DNA from 3 places in the Streptomyces sp. NPDC005393 genome. Region 1 is predicted to be linked to each of the others. Evidence: riboswitches for the same ligand, from Rfam matches in the RefSeq annotation. Region 1 holds a riboswitch; each other region holds the start of a gene.
What was found. A riboswitch is a leader RNA that binds a small molecule or an ion and turns the genes downstream of it on or off. The one in region 1 is predicted to bind glycine.

Region 1 (6,078 bases):
ATCGAGATGCGCGGTCAGCAGTGTGGCCGCCCCAGCCACTTCGGTCCCTGGTGGCACCCGCAGGCTGACCAGCGCGCGTGCGGACGCCTGAATCGACGCAGTGGCGCCGGTCGCCGACGGGCAGTCGATGCCGAGCACAGTGACGGACGGCCGCGCCCACAGACGGTCCGCGATCGTTCCGCTACCCGTCAGTGCCACCCCTGTGAGAACCCCGGCGTCCCGCCGGAAGTCCTCCTCCTGGTACTGCAGTCCCTCCCATGTTCCGTCCGCGGCCAGTCCATCCACGGTCGTCGAGCCGTCCTCGTCCCGCAGCGAGTCGAGGACGCGGATCAGCGCGGCGAGCGCGTCGGGCGCGGCTCCACCGAATTGGCCTGAGTGGAGATTGCCCTCAAGAGTGTTCACCTCCACGCGCATCAACGCCATGCCGCGCAGAGTCGCGGTGACTGTCGGCAGCCCGGCACGGAAGTTGCCGGCGTCACCGATGACGATCGCGTCGGCCGAAAGCAGTTCCGGGTGCTGCTCGGCGTACTGCTGCAGGCCTCCGGTGCCCTGCTCCTCCGAACCTTCTACGACAACCTTGACGCCGACCGGTATCCCGCCATTGGCCTTGAGCGCACGCAGCGCGAGAATGTGCATGATCAGGCCGCCCTTGCAGTCGGCCGCACCACGCCCGTACCAGCGCCCGTCGCGCTCGGCAAGCTCGAACGGGGGCGAGAGCCAGGCGGATTCATCAAGTGGTGGCTGCACATCGTAGTGGGCGTAAAGCAGCACGGTCCGGGCATCCGCAGGGCCGGGAAGATATCCGTATACGGAACGCGTACCGTCCGGGGTGTCCAACAGTGCGACGTCCCTGAACCCCTCCGCGCGGAGCAGGTCGGCGACCCAATTCGCGGCGGCCTCGCACTCACTCTTCGGGAACTGGGCGGGGTCGGCCACGGACTGGAATGCAACCAGTTCGGCGAGCTCAGTCTTGGCGCGCGGCATGAGCGACGCGATGGTCTCGGCCAGCGCGGTCGCGGGCGGGGAGGTCATCGATATCTCCTCGTAGGTGCTACAGGGTTACGCGGGTCACGGCCGCAATCACCCGGAGCTCGGCGCGTCTTTGGGCCGCCCTTGGGGACGGCCTGGTGATCGGGGGCCCGCCGGCATTGGGGCGGCGTGCACGACAGCCGTGCCCCGACGGCGGACGCTGTTCCCGGAAAGAAAACGCGTATCCAGAAAATAGGCCGCCACTCCCAGCACATCTCCGTGGACTCCTACAAATCATTACGCAGAACCATGCAGTCTGCACCGCAGTGTCGGGCTATCGACCGGACGGCCATCAGCTACGTCGCGGGGCACTTGACGGCCGCATGGGGTGCCCGTAAGTTGCCGTCCGAAGGATCGGACAACAAAGACTCCGAGCTGAAGATTCTGTGCGGGAGAGTCCACGTTCTGTGTTGGCGTGGCGCCGAAGGAGCAAATCCTCCCCGGAAACTCTCAGGCCTCGTTACCGCGCAGAGGAGGCGAACTCTGGAAAGCAGGCGCTCACGCGCCTCGCCCACGGTGCAAGCCGCGGATTCCCGCGGCGAAGCTCTCAGGCCAATGACAGAGGGGGAGGCTCACTCGGCCGCACGGGCTCCTGCCTGTGCTCGACACTCGAGGAGGTCTCCATGGTTCGCTGTACCCCGTCTACGTTCAACCTTCGCGCATGGTCTCTCGGAGCCCGGAACACCTCGCCGCCCCGGCCCATGACTGCGTCGAGATCACCTGCGTCGCTGCCGCCACCGTGGTGTTCGACCTGATCACGCCCACCTGACCTTTCGGCCAGGCCCGACAACTGAACATCGAGCTGTTCGAACCGAGGCGGGAGAGTCCTCGCCCACCCTTGGCGAGGCGCCGAAGGAGCAACTCTCCCCAGAATCTCTCAGGCCCAACTACCGCTTCGGCGAGGCTCCTCTGGAAAGACAGGACGTCACGTCCTGCGCCCACGGTGCAAACCGCCGGATCCGGTGGTGAAGCTCTCAGGTACCGATGACAGAGCGGGGAGGTCACCCGTCCACGGTGCCGCGTCCGCGGTGCCTCCAACAGGGAGCCTCCCGCCATGACCTCATCCGCGTCCGGCGCGTTCGCCACCCGTCACATCGGCGTCAGCGATGCCGACCGCGCCAAGATGCTGGCCGAAGTCGGCTACCCGACGCTGGCCGCGCTCATTGACGCCGCCGTTCCGAGCGGCATCCGGAGCACCTCCGACCTGAACCTGCCCCCCGCCGCCACCGAGGCCGAGGTGCGCGCCGAGCTGCAGGAGATCGCGAGCAGGAACACTGCGGCCGTCCCGATGATCGGCCTCGGCTACCACGCGACCACCACGCCCGCAGTGATCCGGCGCAACGTGCTGGAAGACCCGGCGTGGTACACCGCCTACACGCCGTACCAGCCGGAGATCAGCCAGGGCCGACTCGAGGCGCTGATCAATTTCCAGACCATGGTCGGCGACCTCACCGGGCTGCCGACTGCCAACGCATCGCTGCTGGACGAGGGTACGGCGGTCGCCGAGGCCGTCACGGTCATGCGCCGCGTCGCAGGCAAGAAGAGCTCCCCCCGCGTCCTGGTCGACCGCGACACCCTGCCGCAGACCCTCGACGTCCTGCGCACGCGTGCAGCCGCGGTCGGCATCGAGATCATCGAGATCGACCTCGCCAAGCCGCTGCCTGAGGACGACTTCTTCGGGATGGTGCTGTCCTACCCCGGGTGCTCGGGCGCGATCCGCGACCTGCGCGAGGTGACCGCTGCGGCACGGGCACGCGGGGCGCTGGTCACCGTGACCGCCGACCTGCTGGCGCTCACCCTGCTCGTGCCACCGGGGGAGTACGGCGCCGACATCGTCGTGGGATCGTCCCAGCGGTTCGGTGTCCCCCTGTTCTACGGCGGGCCGCACGCCGGCTACATCGCGGTCCGCGCAGGGCTCGAACGTCACCTGCCCGGCAGGCTCGTGGGCGTGTCCGTGGACGACGCCGGCCGGCCGGCGTACCGCCTCGCCCTGCAGACCCGCGAGCAGCACATCCGGCGCGACAAGGCGACCTCCAACATCTGCACGGCGCAGGTGCTGCTCGCCGTGGTCGCGTCGATGTACGCCGTCTACCACGGCCCCGACGGTCTGACCGAGATCGCCCGGCGGACGCACCGGTACGCCACGCTCATCGCCGCGGGCCTGCGGGCGAGCGGGATCACGGTGGTGCACCGCGAGTTCTTCGACACCCTGCTGGTGCGGGTCCCCGGCCGTGCCGAGGAGGTCGTCGCGGCCGCGCACGACAAGGGCCTGCGGGTGCGGCTGGTGGACGGCGACCACGTCGGCGTCTCCTGCTCCGAGGCCACCACGGAGGACCACGTCCGCCTCGTACTCGACGCCTTCGGCTGGGCCGGCGACGGCCTGGACGGGCTGGCGGCCGGCGCCCCGGCGGCGCTGCCGTCGGGGCTGCGCCGCACCTCCCCCTTCCTCACCCACCCGGTCTTCCACCAGCACCGCTCCGAGACCTCGATGCTGCGCTACCTGCGCAAGCTCGCCGACCGGGACTTCGCGCTGGACCGCGGCATGATCCCGCTCGGGTCCTGCACGATGAAGCTCAACGCGACCACAGAGATGGAGCCGGTCAGCTGGCCCGGGTTCGCCGACCTGCACCCGTTCGCGGCCATCACGGACGCGGCCGGGTACATGGCCCTGACGGAGCAGCTCGAGACCTGGCTGGCCGAGGTCACCGGCTACGCCAAGGTCTCCATCCAGCCCAACGCCGGATCGCAGGGCGAGCTCGCGGGCCTGCTGGCGATCCGCGCCTACCACCGGAGCAACGGCCAGGCCGGACGCGACGTATGCCTGATCCCGGCAAGCGCGCACGGCACCAACGCCGCCTCGGCCGCCCTGGCCGGCATGCGCGTCGCCGTGGTGGCGTCACGGCCCGACGGCACGGTCGACCTCGACGACCTCGAGGCCAAGTGCGCGAAGCACGCCGACGACCTGGCCGCGATCATGGTGACCTACCCCTCGACGCACGGCGTCTACGAGGAGAGCATCACCCGGCTGTGCGAGCTGGTGCACGAGTACGGCGGACAGGTGTACGTCGACGGCGCCAACCTCAACGCGCTGCTCGGGGTCGCCAAGCCCGGTGAATTCGGCGGCGACGTGTCACACCTCAACCTCCACAAGACGTTCTGCATCCCGCACGGCGGCGGCGGGCCGGGCGTCGGCCCGGTCGCCGTGCGCGCGCACCTCGCGCCGTACCTGCCCACCCACCCGCTGCACCCCGACACGGAGCGCCGCGACGGGATCGGGGCGGTGAGCGCCGCACCGTTCGGCAGCGCCGGCATCCTGCCGATCCCGTGGGCCTACATCCGGATGATGGGCGCCGAGGGGCTGACCGAGGCGACCCAAACTGCCGTGCTGAGCGCCAACTACGTCGCCCGTCGGCTCGCGCCGCACTTCCCGGTCCTGTACGCCGGGGAGGACGACCTCGTCGCGCACGAGTCCATCCTCGACGTACGCCCGATCACCGCCGCCACGGGTGTGACGGTCGACGACATCGCCAAGCGGCTCATCGACTACGGCTTCCACGCACCGACGATGAGCTTCCCGGTCGCCGGGACGCTGATGGTCGAGCCGACGGAGAGCGAGAGCCTGCAGGAGCTGGACCGCTTCTGCGAGGCCATGATCGCGATCCGCGCGGAGATCGACCTGGTGGCCAAGGCCGTCTGGACCCTCGAGGAGAGCCCGCTGCGACGGGCACCGCACACCGCCGCCGCGATCGCCGGCGAGTGGACCCGAGCCTACTCCCGCGAGCGGGCCGCCTTCCCGGCGGGCGTCACGCCGGACAAGTACTGGCCGCCGGTTGGCCGGATTGACCAGGCGCACGGCGACCGGAACCTGGTCTGCGCTTGCCCGCCTCCCGAGTCGTTCGAGTCCTGACCCGACCGGTCACTGTCCGAGAGGGACCACCATGTCGAGGAAGACACCCCTGCACGACATCCACGTGGAACTCGGTGCGTCGTTCACCGACTTCGCCGGCTGGGCCATGCCACTGCGCTACACCTCCGAGCTGGCCGAGCATCACGCCGTACGGACCGCCGCCGGAGTCTTCGACCTCACCCACATGGGTGAGATCGAACTGTCCGGTCCCGAGGTGGGCCGGGCCCTCGACCACGCCCTGGTCGGGGAGCCGTCGAAGATCGCCGTCGGCCGCGCGCGCTATTCCATGCTGGTCCACGAGACCGGCGGAGTGCTCGACGACCTCGTCGTCTACCGCCTGGCCGAGGAGAGGTACCTCGTCGTGGCCAACGCCGGCAACGCGCTGGTCGTGCTCTCCTGCCTGCGTGACCGGATCGACGGCTACGTCGCCACGATCCGGGACGCGTCCAGCGAGTGGGCGCTGGTCGCGGTCCAGGGCCCGAAGTCGCCGTCGATCGTCGGCCAACTGGCCGACGTCGACGTGCCGTCGCTGAAGTACTACGCGATCGACCGGGCGCGGCTGGCGGACCGCGAGGTGCTGCTCGCGCGCACCGGCTACACCGGCGAGGACGGGTTCGAGATCTACTGCCGCCCCGAGGACGCGGTGGCCCTCTGGCGGTCCGTCAGCGCAGCGGGCGCGGAGCACGGCCTGGTCCCGTGCGGCCTGGCCTGTCGTGACACGCTGCGCCTCGAGGCCGGCATGCCCTTGTACGGCCAGGAGCTCACCGTCCGCACCACGCCGTTCGACGCGGGACTGGGCCGAGTCGTGGCGTTCGGGAAGCCCGGCGGGTTCGTCGGCGAGGCGGCCCTGGCCGCCCGCCGTGACGAGGGGCCGACCCGCGTGCTGGTCGGGCTGGCCTCGACCTGTCGACGAGCTCCGCGCACCGGCTACGCCGTACTCGACCCGGATACCGGCCAGCGCATCGGCGAGGTCACCTCGGGCGCCTTGTCGCCCACCCTCGGCCACCCCGTGGCAATGGCCTACCTGCCGACCGACTGGAGCGAACCCGGCACGAAGGTGCTCGTCGACATCCGGAACAGTCGGGAGTACGCCGAGGTCGTCCCGCTGCCCTTCTACCGCCGCCCAGCCTGACCACTTCCCG
Region 2 (6,078 bases), on a different contig from region 1:
TACTTGTTGGTGAGGACCGAGCCCTGGGCCTCCATGACGGCCGCCGGAGCGAAGTTCTCCGAGGCGATCATCTCCAGGGTGGACTGCTGGCGGTGGAGTTCGGCGTCGACGGCGGCGGCGACATCCGGGTCGAGCTCGTGCAGGGAGCTGTTGAGAAGCGACATCAGGGTCCCGATCGAAGAGGAGGGTCAGTTTCCGGCGAAGGTGGTGTACTCGTCGGCGGAGAGTAGGTCCTCCGGCTCGTCCGTCACCCTCACCCTGAACAGCCAGCCGCCCTCGAAGGGGGCGGAATTCACCAGCGCCGGGTCGTTCACCACGTCCTCGTTGATCTCGGTGACCTCGCCGGAGACGGGCGCGTACAGGTCGCTGACCGACTTCGTGGACTCCAGCTCACCGCAGGTCTCACCGGCGGCGACGGCGGAACCGACATCCGGGAGCTGGACATAGACGACATCGCCGAGCGCGTTGGCCGCGTATTCGGTGATGCCGATGGTCGACACGCCGTCCTCGTCGGCGGCCGACAGCCACTCGTGCTCCTTGCTGTAGCGCAGCTGCTGGGGGTTGCTCATGGTCCGATTCTCCTGGATACGGGGGAGTGCTTGGGAAACGGGTCTTGACTGGTGGGACGGGGTGGAATGCGGCGCCGCGATGCCGCGGGCACCGCGGGGCTCAGCGCCCGCGCCGGTAGAAGGGGAGCGCGACGACCTCGTACGGCTCCTGGGTACCGCGGATGTCCACCGACACACCGTCGGTGCCGGGCCCCGCGTGCTCCGCGTCGACGTACGCCATCGCGATCGGCTTGCCCAGCGTCGGGGAGGGCGCACCCGAGGTGACCTGGCCGATCCGCGAGCCGTCCGCCGCTACGACGGCGTATCCGGCGCGCGGCACCCGGCGGCCGGCCGCGATCAGGCCCACCAGCGCGCGCGGCGGCCGGCTCTCCGCCTGGCGCGCCGCGGCCTCCAGCGCCTGGCGCCCGACGAAGTCACCGGCCTTCTCGAACTTCACCACCCGGCCGAGCCCCGCGTCGAAGGGCGTCGTGTCGGTGGACAGCTCATGCCCGTACAGCGGCATCCCGGCCTCCAGCCGCAGCGTGTCCCGGCAGGACAGACCGCAGGGAACCAGACCCACCGGAGCCCCCACCTCCGTCAGCGCCTGCCAGACCCGCTCGGCGTCGTCCGGCGCGACGAACAGCTCGAAGCCGTCCTCGCCCGTGTAGCCGGTGCGGGCGATCAGCGCGGAGACGCCCGCGACGGTGCCCGGGAGCCCCGCGTAGTACTTCAGGCCGTCGAGATCGGCGTCGGTGAGGCTCTTCAGGATCCCCGGGGACTCGGGCCCCTGGACGGCGATCAGCGCGTAGGCGTCGCGGTCGTCCCGTACGGCCGTCTCGAAGCCGGTGGCGCGCTCGGTCAGCGCGTCCAGCACCACCTGGGCGTTGGAGGCGTTGGCCACGACCAGGAACTCCTGCTCGGCGAGGCGGTAGACGATCAGGTCGTCGAGGATGCCGCCCTCGATGTCGCAGATCATGGTGTAGCGGGCGCGGCCCACGGCCAGCGCCGAGAGATGACCGACCAGGGCGTAGTCCAGGGCCTCGGCCGCCTGGGGCCCGGTGAGAGTGATCTCACCCATGTGGGAGAGGTCGAAGAGCCCGGCGCGGGTGCGCACCGCGGTGTGCTCGTCGCGCTCGCTGCCGTAGCGCAGCGGCATGTCCCAGCCGGCGAAGTCGGTAATGGTGGCGCCGAGCGCACGGTGGGTCGCGTCCAGCGCGGTACGGCGTGGCGTGGGCGGGGCGTCGGACATGATTCACAGCTCCCAGGATCAGGATTGCGGCGACGACAGGGACGGTCCTCCCCATCTGTCATCGGAACCTGAGAGGTTCGCCGTGACTCCCCTCACAACAAGAGGGCCTTCGGCTTGCACCTTGGGTGGAGCCACACCAGCGGCTCGCTTTTCAGATCTGCCTCGCCCGCGCGGTATTCGGGCCTGAGAGATTCAAGGGAGGACTTGCTCCTTCGGCGCCCCGGACGCCCGGCACGGCTGCCGGTGACCAAGGACTCTCCCGCGCGGATTCAAGCGGCCGGTATGGAGTTGCGCGCACATCATCGCACGTATGGGCGAGAAGGGAAGCCCCGCAATGTGACCAGGACCGCGAGCGAGCGCCTTGATGGACATTACCTTTTCTTGACACTCTTCGGGTACGAGCCGCAGTGACCGACCTGGGAGGACGATCACGGTGCAGGGGCAGGGAACATATGCGACGACCCATGGACCCCTGCCCGCGCGGCGGGGTGAGGCGCCGGCCGCCGACACGCTCCGGCCGGGGCGCAGAGCCGCCGTGCACGACCTGCGCGCCGCCGCGGGACCGCGCGAGCTGCGCTACCCGGCGCGGGATGTGCTGGTCGCCTCCGGGCTGCCGGGCAGCGGCAAGACCACTCTGATCAACCGGGCGGTGCCGGTCCTGGACCACGGCGGCGCCGCCGTCATACGAGTCGACTCACAGGACACCCGCGCGTCATGGGAGGGCCGGCTGCCCCGCTGGCTGCCGTACGCGCTGTACCGCCCGCTGGTCCGGTGCGCGCACTACGCGGGCCTGCGCCGTGCGCTGCGCTCGGGCGCGAGCGTGGTCGTGCACGACTGCGGCTCGCTGGCGTGGGTCCGCCGCTGGCTGGCACGGGACGCGCGGCGCAGCGGCCGCCGGCTCCATATGGTGCTGCTGGACGTGGAGCCGGCGGTGGCGCTTCAGGGGCAGGCCGCACGGGGCCGCGGCGTCTCGGGCTACGCCTTCGGACGGCATCGGCGCGCGGTGCGCCGGCTGGTCTCGCGGGTGGAGGCCGGTCGGCCGCCCGAGGGCTGCGCCTCCGCGGTGCTGCTGGACCGGTCGACCGCGAACGCGTTGCGTGGTATCTCCTTCGAGTGACGTGGGTGCTACGCCAAATTGGGCGCTACGCCAAAGGGGCGCGCCGCCGTGGAGCCTCGTGGGGGCACCTCCCAGCGGTAGCTGGGGGCGAGCCGATTGGGGCGCGCCGGTGTCGAGCCTCGGGTCGGACCTCCGGCTGGGGGCGAGCCGGTGGGGCGCGCCGGTGTCGAAGGAGAGAGCGAGCGCAGGCCGGGAGGGCTCCCATCGTTGTGGGGTGCCCCCGGCTCCGTGGCGAGTGAGCCGAAGGGGCGCGCCGCTGTCGAAAGGGAGAGCGCGCGGAGGCCGCGAGGAACGAGTGGCCGAGCACGGTCGACCGTCGACAGTGGCTTGAGCGCCCCGGAGGCGAACCGAGCCCTGAAAAAAAGGGGGGCCGAGCACGGTCGACTGTCGACAGTGGCTCGAGCGCCCCGGAGGCGAACCGAGCCCTGACAAAGGGCGTTAAGGTGCTGGTGAAGGCCGGACGAGATGGTGGTTGGACGAACATGAGTTTCCCGGAGCAGCCCGGTATGACATCGGCTCACGGTGGATTCCCCGACAGCGCTTATCCCGCGTTCCCGGGCAATGAGCTCGAAGAGGTGCTCGCCGCCTCGGTCGAGGTCCCGGGGGCCGGGGCGCGCATCGTCGAGACGCTTGCCCGCAGCCATATCTGGGTTCCGCTGCCGAACGGCGGGGGCCCCGACAGCCCGAGCCTCGATCTGCCCACCATGGAGATCGACGGCGCCGCGTATGTTCCGGTGTTCAGCTCCCAGCAGCAGTTTCTGCAAGTCGTCGGCGCCCATATGCCGTTCACCATCGCCCCGGCCGTCGAGTTCGCCCGCGGCCTGCCGCCCAAACTCGGCATCGCGGTGAACCCCGGTGGTGCGGTTGGCGTACCGCTTCCGCCCCCCGCTGTCGCGCGGCTGTGCCGCGCCGGGCGTACGGAACTCGACGGATCGGCCACCGGCGGCCGGGTGCGGCTCTTCGAGCCCGACTGGCAGGACGAGCCGGTCGACTTCCTGGCCGCCGCCGGGATCGAGTTCGCCAAGGAGACCGGGGTGCGGACCGCCCGGCGCGCCCTGGCCAGCGTCGAGGGCGACGCGCCCGCGCTCTTCGTCGGCGTCGAGCTCGATGCGCCCGGCCCGGACGGCCAGGCCTTCGCGGTGGAAGCGCTGGGCCGCGCGCTCGGCTCGGTGCCGTTGCCGTGGCCGGTGCAGCTCGTTCTGCTGGACGTCGCCCAGGACCCGGTCGCGGACTGGATGCTCGAGCGCGTGCGGCCGTTCTACGACCGTGACCTCTGACTCACCCCAGGGCCCGCTGCGGGGGCCCGTAAGCTGGTTTGATGACCAGGCGGGGCGTGACGACGCGCCTCGGTGAGGTGTGGGCAAGGCCGAGAGAGGGGCGGACCCAGGTGAGCGCGGGCGCGGATTGGGGGGCTGCGGCCGGTCAGGTGGAGCGGATGCTGCAGCAGGTCGCTCCCGGCCGGTACGACGCCTACGAGGCGCTGCTGCACGCCCTCGCCGAGGGCGAGGTCTGGATGCTGCTGTGGCACGGTGCGCCCGGCTCGTCCGACGCCCAGTACGGAAACATGGACGTGGGCGGCCTTGGTTACGCCCCGTGTGTGACCTCCGCCCAGGAACTCGCCGCGAGTGGCTGGAATCGTGCGCACGAGGTGGTGGACGGACGCCGGATCGCCGCCTCGCTCTACCGCGACCGCTACGGCCTGTGGCTCAACCCGCACGCGCCCGGCGGCGGGGTGGGCATCCCCTGGCTCGACCTGCGCCGGATCGCCGGCGGTCTGGACCGGCTGCCCGCCGGACCGCTGAAGCTGACCGAGCCCGCCATCGACATCCCCCAGTTCTACGCCCTGTTGGGGCAGAACGCGCACCGCACCGCCGTGGTGCGCTCCTTGCGGCGCGCCTGGGTGCAGCCCGCGCTGGGCGCCCCGTACCTGGCCATCGGTCTGGATCTGTACGACACCAGCGGGCCGGCCGTGCAGTCCGTGCGGGTGATGATGGAGCAGTCGATCGCCGCGGTCCCGGACGGGCTGCCGGTCTCCACGGTCGCGCTCTCGGACGAGTACGACCCGGTCGCGATGTGGATGCGGGCCGGCGCCCGCCCGTTCTTCGACCGCGACGCCTACGGCACCGCCCCCGCCGCGCCGCCGTCCTACGGCTACGGCTATCCGCCGCCGCGCCACGCGTACTGATCCACCGCGAAGCGGCTGAAACCGTCCCCTCGGGGCGCATGTTACTGCTGCGTTCTCGTGTCGCGACTGTCCGTATAACGGAACACCCGTCCTCACATCACGGTTAAGCATCCATTGCCCGGGAGCACTGGCGGGTGATCACAAACGCGATGAAGACTCCCGCTCCAAGGGGTGCCGGTTCCTGTGTACGACCCCCTTCCAGAGGGGTTCCGTACCACGAGCGCGACTTTCACCCATGGAGTGAACGAAGCCGCCACAGCGGCGAGTCGTGGGCCGGTCACCACCGGTCGAGATGAGGAGTCTTCACCACGATGTCGGCACCATTGCACGGCACGACCACCGACGCGGATCCGGTCGCGACTGCCGATGTAGCGGCGAACGCAGTCAAGGCGTCGGTCCAAGGCAGGTCGCTGCGGCAGATCGCCTGGATGCGCCTGAAGCGCGACAAGCTCGCGCTGGCCGGTGGCATCGTTGTCGTCCTCCTGGTCCTGGTGGCGATCTTCGCGCCGCTGATCGTGAATCTGCTCGGTCATCCGCCCAACGAGTTCCACCAGGAGGAGATCGACCCGCTGTTCGGCACCCCGAAGGGGTCCATGGGCGGTATCGGCTCCGACTTCCTCTTCGGCGTCGAGCCGAAGAACGGTCGCGATGTCTTCAGCCGGGTCATTTACGGCGCACGGATCTCCCTGCTGGTGGCGTTCCTCGCCGCCGTGGTCGCCGTCGTCCTCGGCACCGTCTTCGGCGTCATCGCCGGGTACTTCGGCGGCTGGGTCGACACGGTGGTCAGCCGGGTCATGGACATGCTGCTGGCCTTCCCGCAGCTGCTCTTCATCATCGCCCTGGTCTCGGTGCTCCCCAACGATCTGCTGGGGCTGACCGGAAGCGGCGTCCGCATCCTGGTGCTGGTCTCCGTCATCGGCTTCTTCGGATGGCCATACGTCGGACGTATCGTGCGAGGTCAGACGCTCTCGCTGCGCGA
Region 3 (6,078 bases), on a different contig from region 1:
GCGGCCCCACCGCATGCGCGGCCGCGGGCATCACCTACCGCCAGTTGGACTACTGGGCCCGTACGGGGCTGGTGGAGCCGAGCGTGCGGCCCGCGTACGGCTCGGGCAGCCAGCGGCTCTACAGCTTCCGGGACGTCGTCGTCCTGAAGATCGTGAAGCGGCTGCTGGACACCGGCGTGTCCCTGCAGAACATCCGGGCGGCCGTCCAGCATCTGCGGACCCGCGGTCTCGACGACCTCGCCCAGATGACGCTGATGAGCGACGGCGCGACCGTCTACGAATGCACCTCGCCCGACGAGGTCGTCGACCTCCTCCAGGGCGGCCAGGGCGTCTTCGGGATCGCCGTCGGCGTCGTCTGGCGGGATGTCGAGAGCGCGCTGTCCCAGCTGCACGGCGAGCGGGTGGACACTGGCGAGACGCTCGTCGGGCACAACCCCGCCGACGAGCTCGCGGCCCGGCGCAACAAGGCGGGCTGAGGGCGCGGGTCCGAGACGGGCCCCGGCTGGGGCGCGCCGCTGTCGTCGCGCCGCTGTCGTAAGGGAGGGCGCGCGGAGGCCGCTCGGGTTCCCATCCGGTTTGGGGTGCCCCCGGCCCCCGGCTGGGGGCACCTTCCAGCGGTAGCTGGGGGCGAGCCGAAGGGGCGCGCCGCTGTCGAAAGGGAGAGCGCGCGGAGGCCCTTCGGGTTCCCATCCGGTTTGGGGTGCCCCCGGCTCCCGGTTGGGGGCACCTTCCAGCGGTAGCTGGGGGCGAGCCGAAGGGGCGCGCCGCTGTCGTAAGGGAGAGCGCGCGGAGGCCCCGAGGAACGAGGGGTCGAGCACGGTCGACCGTCGACAGTGGCTTGAGCGCCCCGGAGGCGAACCGAGCCCTCAAAAAAAGGGGTAGATGTGAGGGGCGCGCCGACGATTCTGCATCTGGACATGGACGCCTTCTTCGCCGCGGCGGAGCAGGCGGCCAAGCCCAGCCTGCGCGGCAAGCCGGTGATCGTGGGCGGTCTCGGGCCGCGTGGCGTCGTCTCCACGGCCTCGTACGAGGCGCGGGTGTTCGGGGTCCACTCGGCCATGGCGATGGCCCAGGCCCGCCGCCTGTGTCCGAACGCGGCGTATCTGACCCCCCGCTTCACCCTCTACCGCCAGGTGAGCGATGTGGTCATGGCCCTGCTGCACACCCTGTCGCCGCTGGTGGAGCCGCTGAGCCTGGACGAGGCGTTCGTGGATCTGGAGGCGGGCGGCACCGAGCCCAGCGCGCGGGCGGCGCGCGCCGTGGGGGAGCGGCTGCGGGCCGATATCCGGGCGGCGACCGGGCTGACCGGCTCCGTAGGGCTCGCCGGATCCAAGATGCTCGCCAAGATCGCCTCGGAGGAGGCCAAGCCCGACGGCCTCGTGATCATCGAGCCCGGGACGGAGCGGGAGCTGCTCGACCCCCTGCCGGTGCGTACGCTTCCGGGCGTCGGCCCCGCCACGGCGGAGGCGCTGCGCCGGGCCGGGATCCACACCGTGGCCGAGACCCGGGAGGCGGGCGAGGCGGAGCTGGTGCGGCTGCTGGGACGGGCCCACGGGGCGTCGCTGCATCTGATGGCGAGCGGCCGGGACGAGCGGCCCGTGGTCGCCGAGCGGGACACCAAATCCGTATCCGTGGAGGACACCTTCGACGTGGACCTGACCGACCGCACCCGGGTGCAGCTGGAGGTCGCGCGGCTCGCCGACCGCTGTGTCCAGCGGCTGCGCGCCGCGGGCCGCTCGGGGCGCACGGTCGTGCTCAAGGTGCGGCGGTACGACTTCTCGACGCTCACCCGGTCGGAGACCCTGCGCGGGCCCACGGACGACCCGGGGGTGGTGCGGGAGGCCGCGGCGCGGCTGATCGAGGGCGTGGACACCACGGCGGGGGTGCGGCTGCTGGGGGTGGGCGTGAGCGGTCTCGCGGACTTCACCCAGGAGGATCTCTTCGCACAGGCCGCGCAGGCCGCCCACGACGCCCTGGAGGAGGCGGAGCGGGCCTCGGGCGCCGAAATGCCCGAGCCCGCGGGTGCGGGCGCGCAAGGGGCCGCTGAGGGCGCCGGGAAGTCGCGGCGCTGGCTGCCGGGGTCCGATGTGCGGCATGCGGAGTTCGGGGCGGGCTGGGTGCAGGGGAGCGGGGTGGGCCGGGTGACCGTGCGGTTCGAGGAACCCTGGTCGGAGCCGGGGCGGGTGCGCACCTTCCCCGTCGACGACCCGGCGCTGGAGCCGGGCGAGCCGCTGCCGCTGGTACGGCCCGCGGAGCGGGAAGCAGGCGTCGGCGGGGGTCAGCCGCCGGTCACATCGAGCCCGTAGTGGTGGTACAGCTGCAGCTCCTGCTCGGGAGAGAGATGGCGGCCGACCCCGAAGTCCGGCGCGTCCTTGATCAGTGCCCGGTCGTACGGCACCCGGAGCGTGTCGCCGACGACCTCGCTCGGTTCGAGCGGTACGAAGACGTCCCGGCTGAACAGTCCGGTGCGTACCGCCGCCCATTCGGGCTCGCCGGTCGCGTCGTCGAGATAGACCTCGTCCACGGTGCCGATCTTGGCGCCCTCGCGGTCGAATGCCTTGCGGCCGATCAGGGTCCGCGGGTCGATATCGGTCTGCACGCTCTCTCCCACAGGGTGGCAATTCTCCAGTGATACCTACAAAAAGCCACATCGCCGCGCACGGCCACTCGAGCGGTCGGTGACCAGCCCCGGCGACAGATGCGCTGGTACGCTGACTGTGGCTGCAGACCCCGTGCGGGAGAGTCCTCCGCCGACGCTGTCGGAGGCGCCGAAGGAGCAAATCCTCCCCGGAATCTCTCAGGCACACGTACCGCGCGGGCGAGGTCACTCTGGAAAGCAGGGTGGGCCACGGGCGAGTACGGCTCCCGAACCCCTCCTCACCGACGGTGAAAGCCGGTCCGCGGCACGGGGACCGGTGAAGCTCTCAGGTTGAGATGACAGAGGGGGAGGCCGTCCGGGCACCCGCGCCGCGGTGCCCCTCGCCGGTCGTTACAGACCAGGAGGCCCCCGCAGATGACCGCCAACCGCATCTCACTCTCCGACCTGGAGCGCTGTACTCCGTTCGAGCAGCGCCATATCGGTCCCGACAGTGAGGCGCAGGCCAAGATGCTCGCCCAGGTCGGCTTCGGCTCGCTCGACGAGCTGACCGAGGCCGCCGTGCCGGACGTCATAAAGAGCGCCGGGGCGCTGCGCCTGCCCCCGGCCCGCAGCGAGGCCGAGGTCCTCGCCGAGCTGCGCGGTCTCGCCGATCGCAATCAGGTGCTGCCGTCGATGATCGGCCTCGGCTACTACGGCACCTTCACCCCGCCGGTGATCCTGCGCAACGTCATGGAGAACCCCGCCTGGTACACGGCGTACACGCCCTATCAGCCGGAGATCTCCCAGGGCCGGCTGGAAGCCCTGCTGAACTTCCAGACCGTCGTCGCCGACCTGACCGGGCTGCCCACCGCCGGTTCCTCGCTGCTCGACGAGGGCACGGCCGCCGCCGAGGCCATGGCGCTCTCGCGGCGCGCCGGCAAGGTCAAGGAGGGCGTCTTCCTGGTTGACGCCGACTGTCTGCCGCAGACCATCGCGGTCATCCAGACCCGCGCCGAGCCGGCCGGTGTCGAGGTGGTCGTCGCCGACCTGACCGACGGCATCCCGGACGAGGCCGCCGAGCGCGGCGTGTTCGGCGTGCTGCTCCAGTACCCGGGCGCCTCCGGCGCGGTGCGCGACCCGCGCCCCGTCATCGAGCGGGCCCATGAGCTCGGGGCGATCGTCACCGTCGCCGCCGATCTGCTCGCGCTCACCCTGCTGACCCCGCCCGGCGAGCTGGGCGCGGACATCGCGGTCGGCAGCAGCCAGCGGTTCGGCGTGCCGATGGGCTTCGGCGGCCCGCACGCCGGCTTCATGGCCGTACGGGAGTCGTTCGCGCGCAACCTGCCCGGCCGGCTCGTCGGCGTCTCCGTGGACGCCGACGGCGACAAGGCGTACCGGCTCGCGCTGCAGACCCGTGAGCAGCACATCCGCCGGGAGAAGGCCACCAGCAACATCTGCACCGCCCAGGTCCTGCTGGCCGTGATGGCCGGGATGTACGCGGTCTACCACGGCCCCGACGGGCTCGCGGCCATCGCCCGCCGCACCCACCGCTACGCCGCCGTCCTCGCCGAGGGGCTGCGGGCGGGCGGTGTCGAGCTCGTGCACGACGCGTTCTTCGACACCCTCACCGCGCGGGTGCCCGGCCGCGCCGCCGTGGTCGTCGCCGCGGCCCGTGAGGCCGGGGTCAACCTGCGGCTCACCGACGCCGACCACGTCGGCATCGCCTGTGACGAGACCACCGGACGCGCCCAGCTCGCCGCCGTATGGTCCGCCTTCGGCGTGGACGGCGGAGCCGGCGACGGCCCCGGCGTCCCCGGTATCGACGAGCTCGATGCCACGGCGGGCGAGGCGCTGCCCGCGGGTCTGCTGCGCACCGACGCGTATCTGAGCCACCCGGTCTTCCACCAGCACCGCTCCGAGACCGCGATGCTGCGCTATCTGCGGCGCCTGGCCGACCGGGACTACGCCCTGGACCGGGGCATGATCCCGCTCGGCTCCTGCACCATGAAGCTCAACGCCACCACCGAGATGGAGCCGGTCACCTGGCCCGAGTTCGGCGCGCTGCACCCCTTCGTGCCGGTCGAGCAGGCCCATGGCTACCTGACGCTGATCCGCGAGCTGGAGGAGCGGCTGGCCGAGGTCACCGGCTACGACAAGGTCTCCCTCCAGCCGAACGCCGGATCGCAGGGCGAGCTGTCCGGGCTGCTGGCCGTGCGGGCGTACCACCGGGCCAACGGGGACAGCCGGCGCACCGTCTGTCTGATCCCGTCCTCCGCGCACGGCACCAACGCGGCCAGCGCCGTGATGGCCGGCATGAAGGTCGTCGTGGTCAAGACCGGCGAGGACGGCGAGGTGGACACCGACGATCTGCGCGCCAAGATCGAGCAGTACGGCGACGAGCTGGCCGTCCTCATGGTCACCTACCCCTCCACGCACGGGGTGTTCGAGGAGCACATCACCGAGGTCTGCGCGGCGGTGCACGACGCGGGCGGCCAGGTGTACGTGGACGGCGCCAACCTCAACGCGCTGGTCGGGCTCGCCGAGCCGGGCCGGTTCGGCGGCGATGTCTCGCATCTGAATCTGCACAAGACCTTCTGCATCCCGCACGGCGGCGGCGGCCCCGGCGTCGGCCCGGTCGCGGTGCGCGAACATCTGGCCCCCTACCTCCCCAACCATCCGCTGCAGCCCGCCGCGGGTCCGGCCACCGGCGTCGGCCCGGTCTCGGCCGCGCCGTGGGGCTCCGCGGGGATCCTGCCGATCTCCTGGGCGTACATCCGGCTGATGGGCGCCGAGGGGCTGCGCCGCGCGACCCAGGTCGCGGTGCTCTCCGCCAACTACATCGCCAAGCGGCTGGAGCCGCACTACCCGGTGCTCTACACCGGCCCCGGCGGTCTGGTGGCCCATGAGTGCATCGTCGATCTGCGGCCGCTCACCAAGGCGACCGGGGTGACCGTCGACGATGTGGCCAAGCGACTGATCGACTACGGCTTCCACGCGCCGACGATGTCGTTCCCGGTCGCCGGGACGCTGATGATCGAGCCGACGGAGAGCGAGGACCTGGCGGAGCTGGACCGGTTCTGCGAGGCGCTGATCGCCATCCGCGCGGAGATCGAGAAGGTCGGCTCGGGGGAGTGGGCCAAGGAGGACAACCCGCTGCGGAACGCGCCGCATACGGCCGCGTCGCTGGGCGGGGAGTGGCACCACCCGTACACCCGGGAGGAAGCGGTCTTCCCGGCCGGGGTCGTCGCTGCCGACAAGTACTGGCCGCCGGTACGGCGGATCGACGGGGCCTTCGGGGACCGTAACCTCGTCTGCTCCTGCCCGCCGCTGGAGTCCTACGAGGGCTGACGGGGGGTCTGCGACCTCGTCAGCGGGGCCGGTTCGGCGATGCGCCGGGCCGGCCCCTGTGTGTGGTGCCGCCCACGTGTCGAAGCTAGGCGGCGGTCGCGATGTGCTCGGAACCCAGCGGCCGGCACGGTGCGATGACGCGCCCGTCCGGC

Region 2: linked by a shared signal. The riboswitch ahead of gcvT (glycine cleavage system aminomethyltransferase GcvT) and the one ahead of gcvP (aminomethyl-transferring glycine dehydrogenase) in region 1 are both predicted to bind glycine.
Region 3: linked by a shared signal. The riboswitch ahead of gcvP (aminomethyl-transferring glycine dehydrogenase) and the one ahead of gcvP (aminomethyl-transferring glycine dehydrogenase) in region 1 are both predicted to bind glycine.

What each region holds. Positions count from the first base shown of each region.
Region 1 covers NZ_JBEXFG010000003.1:69,312-75,389, reverse strand. The annotation lists gene ABZS71_RS04845 (dipeptidase) at 1-1,032, opposite strand, end outside; glycine riboswitch at 1,409-1,505, shown strand; glycine riboswitch at 1,837-1,932, shown strand; gene gcvP (aminomethyl-transferring glycine dehydrogenase) at 2,084-4,936, shown strand; gene gcvT (glycine cleavage system aminomethyltransferase GcvT) at 4,968-6,068, shown strand.
Region 2 covers NZ_JBEXFG010000001.1:429,121-435,198, forward strand. The annotation lists gene glyA (serine hydroxymethyltransferase) at 1-164, opposite strand, end outside; gene gcvH (glycine cleavage system protein GcvH) at 189-569, opposite strand; gene gcvT (glycine cleavage system aminomethyltransferase GcvT) at 670-1,797, opposite strand; glycine riboswitch at 1,959-2,069, opposite strand; gene ABZS71_RS02145 (AAA family ATPase) at 2,231-2,914, shown strand; gene ABZS71_RS02150 (enhanced serine sensitivity protein SseB) at 3,421-4,191, shown strand; gene ABZS71_RS02155 (enhanced serine sensitivity protein SseB C-terminal domain-containing protein) at 4,350-5,099, shown strand; gene ABZS71_RS02160 (ABC transporter permease) at 5,411-6,078, shown strand, end outside.
Region 3 covers NZ_JBEXFG010000055.1:8,713-14,790, forward strand. The annotation lists gene ABZS71_RS30745 (MerR family transcriptional regulator) at 1-476, shown strand, start outside; gene ABZS71_RS30750 (DNA polymerase IV) at 885-2,306, shown strand; gene ABZS71_RS30755 (PRC-barrel domain-containing protein) at 2,279-2,599, opposite strand; glycine riboswitch at 2,726-2,823, shown strand; gene gcvP (aminomethyl-transferring glycine dehydrogenase) at 3,014-5,926, shown strand; gene ABZS71_RS30765 (DUF5999 family protein) at 6,012-6,078, opposite strand, start outside.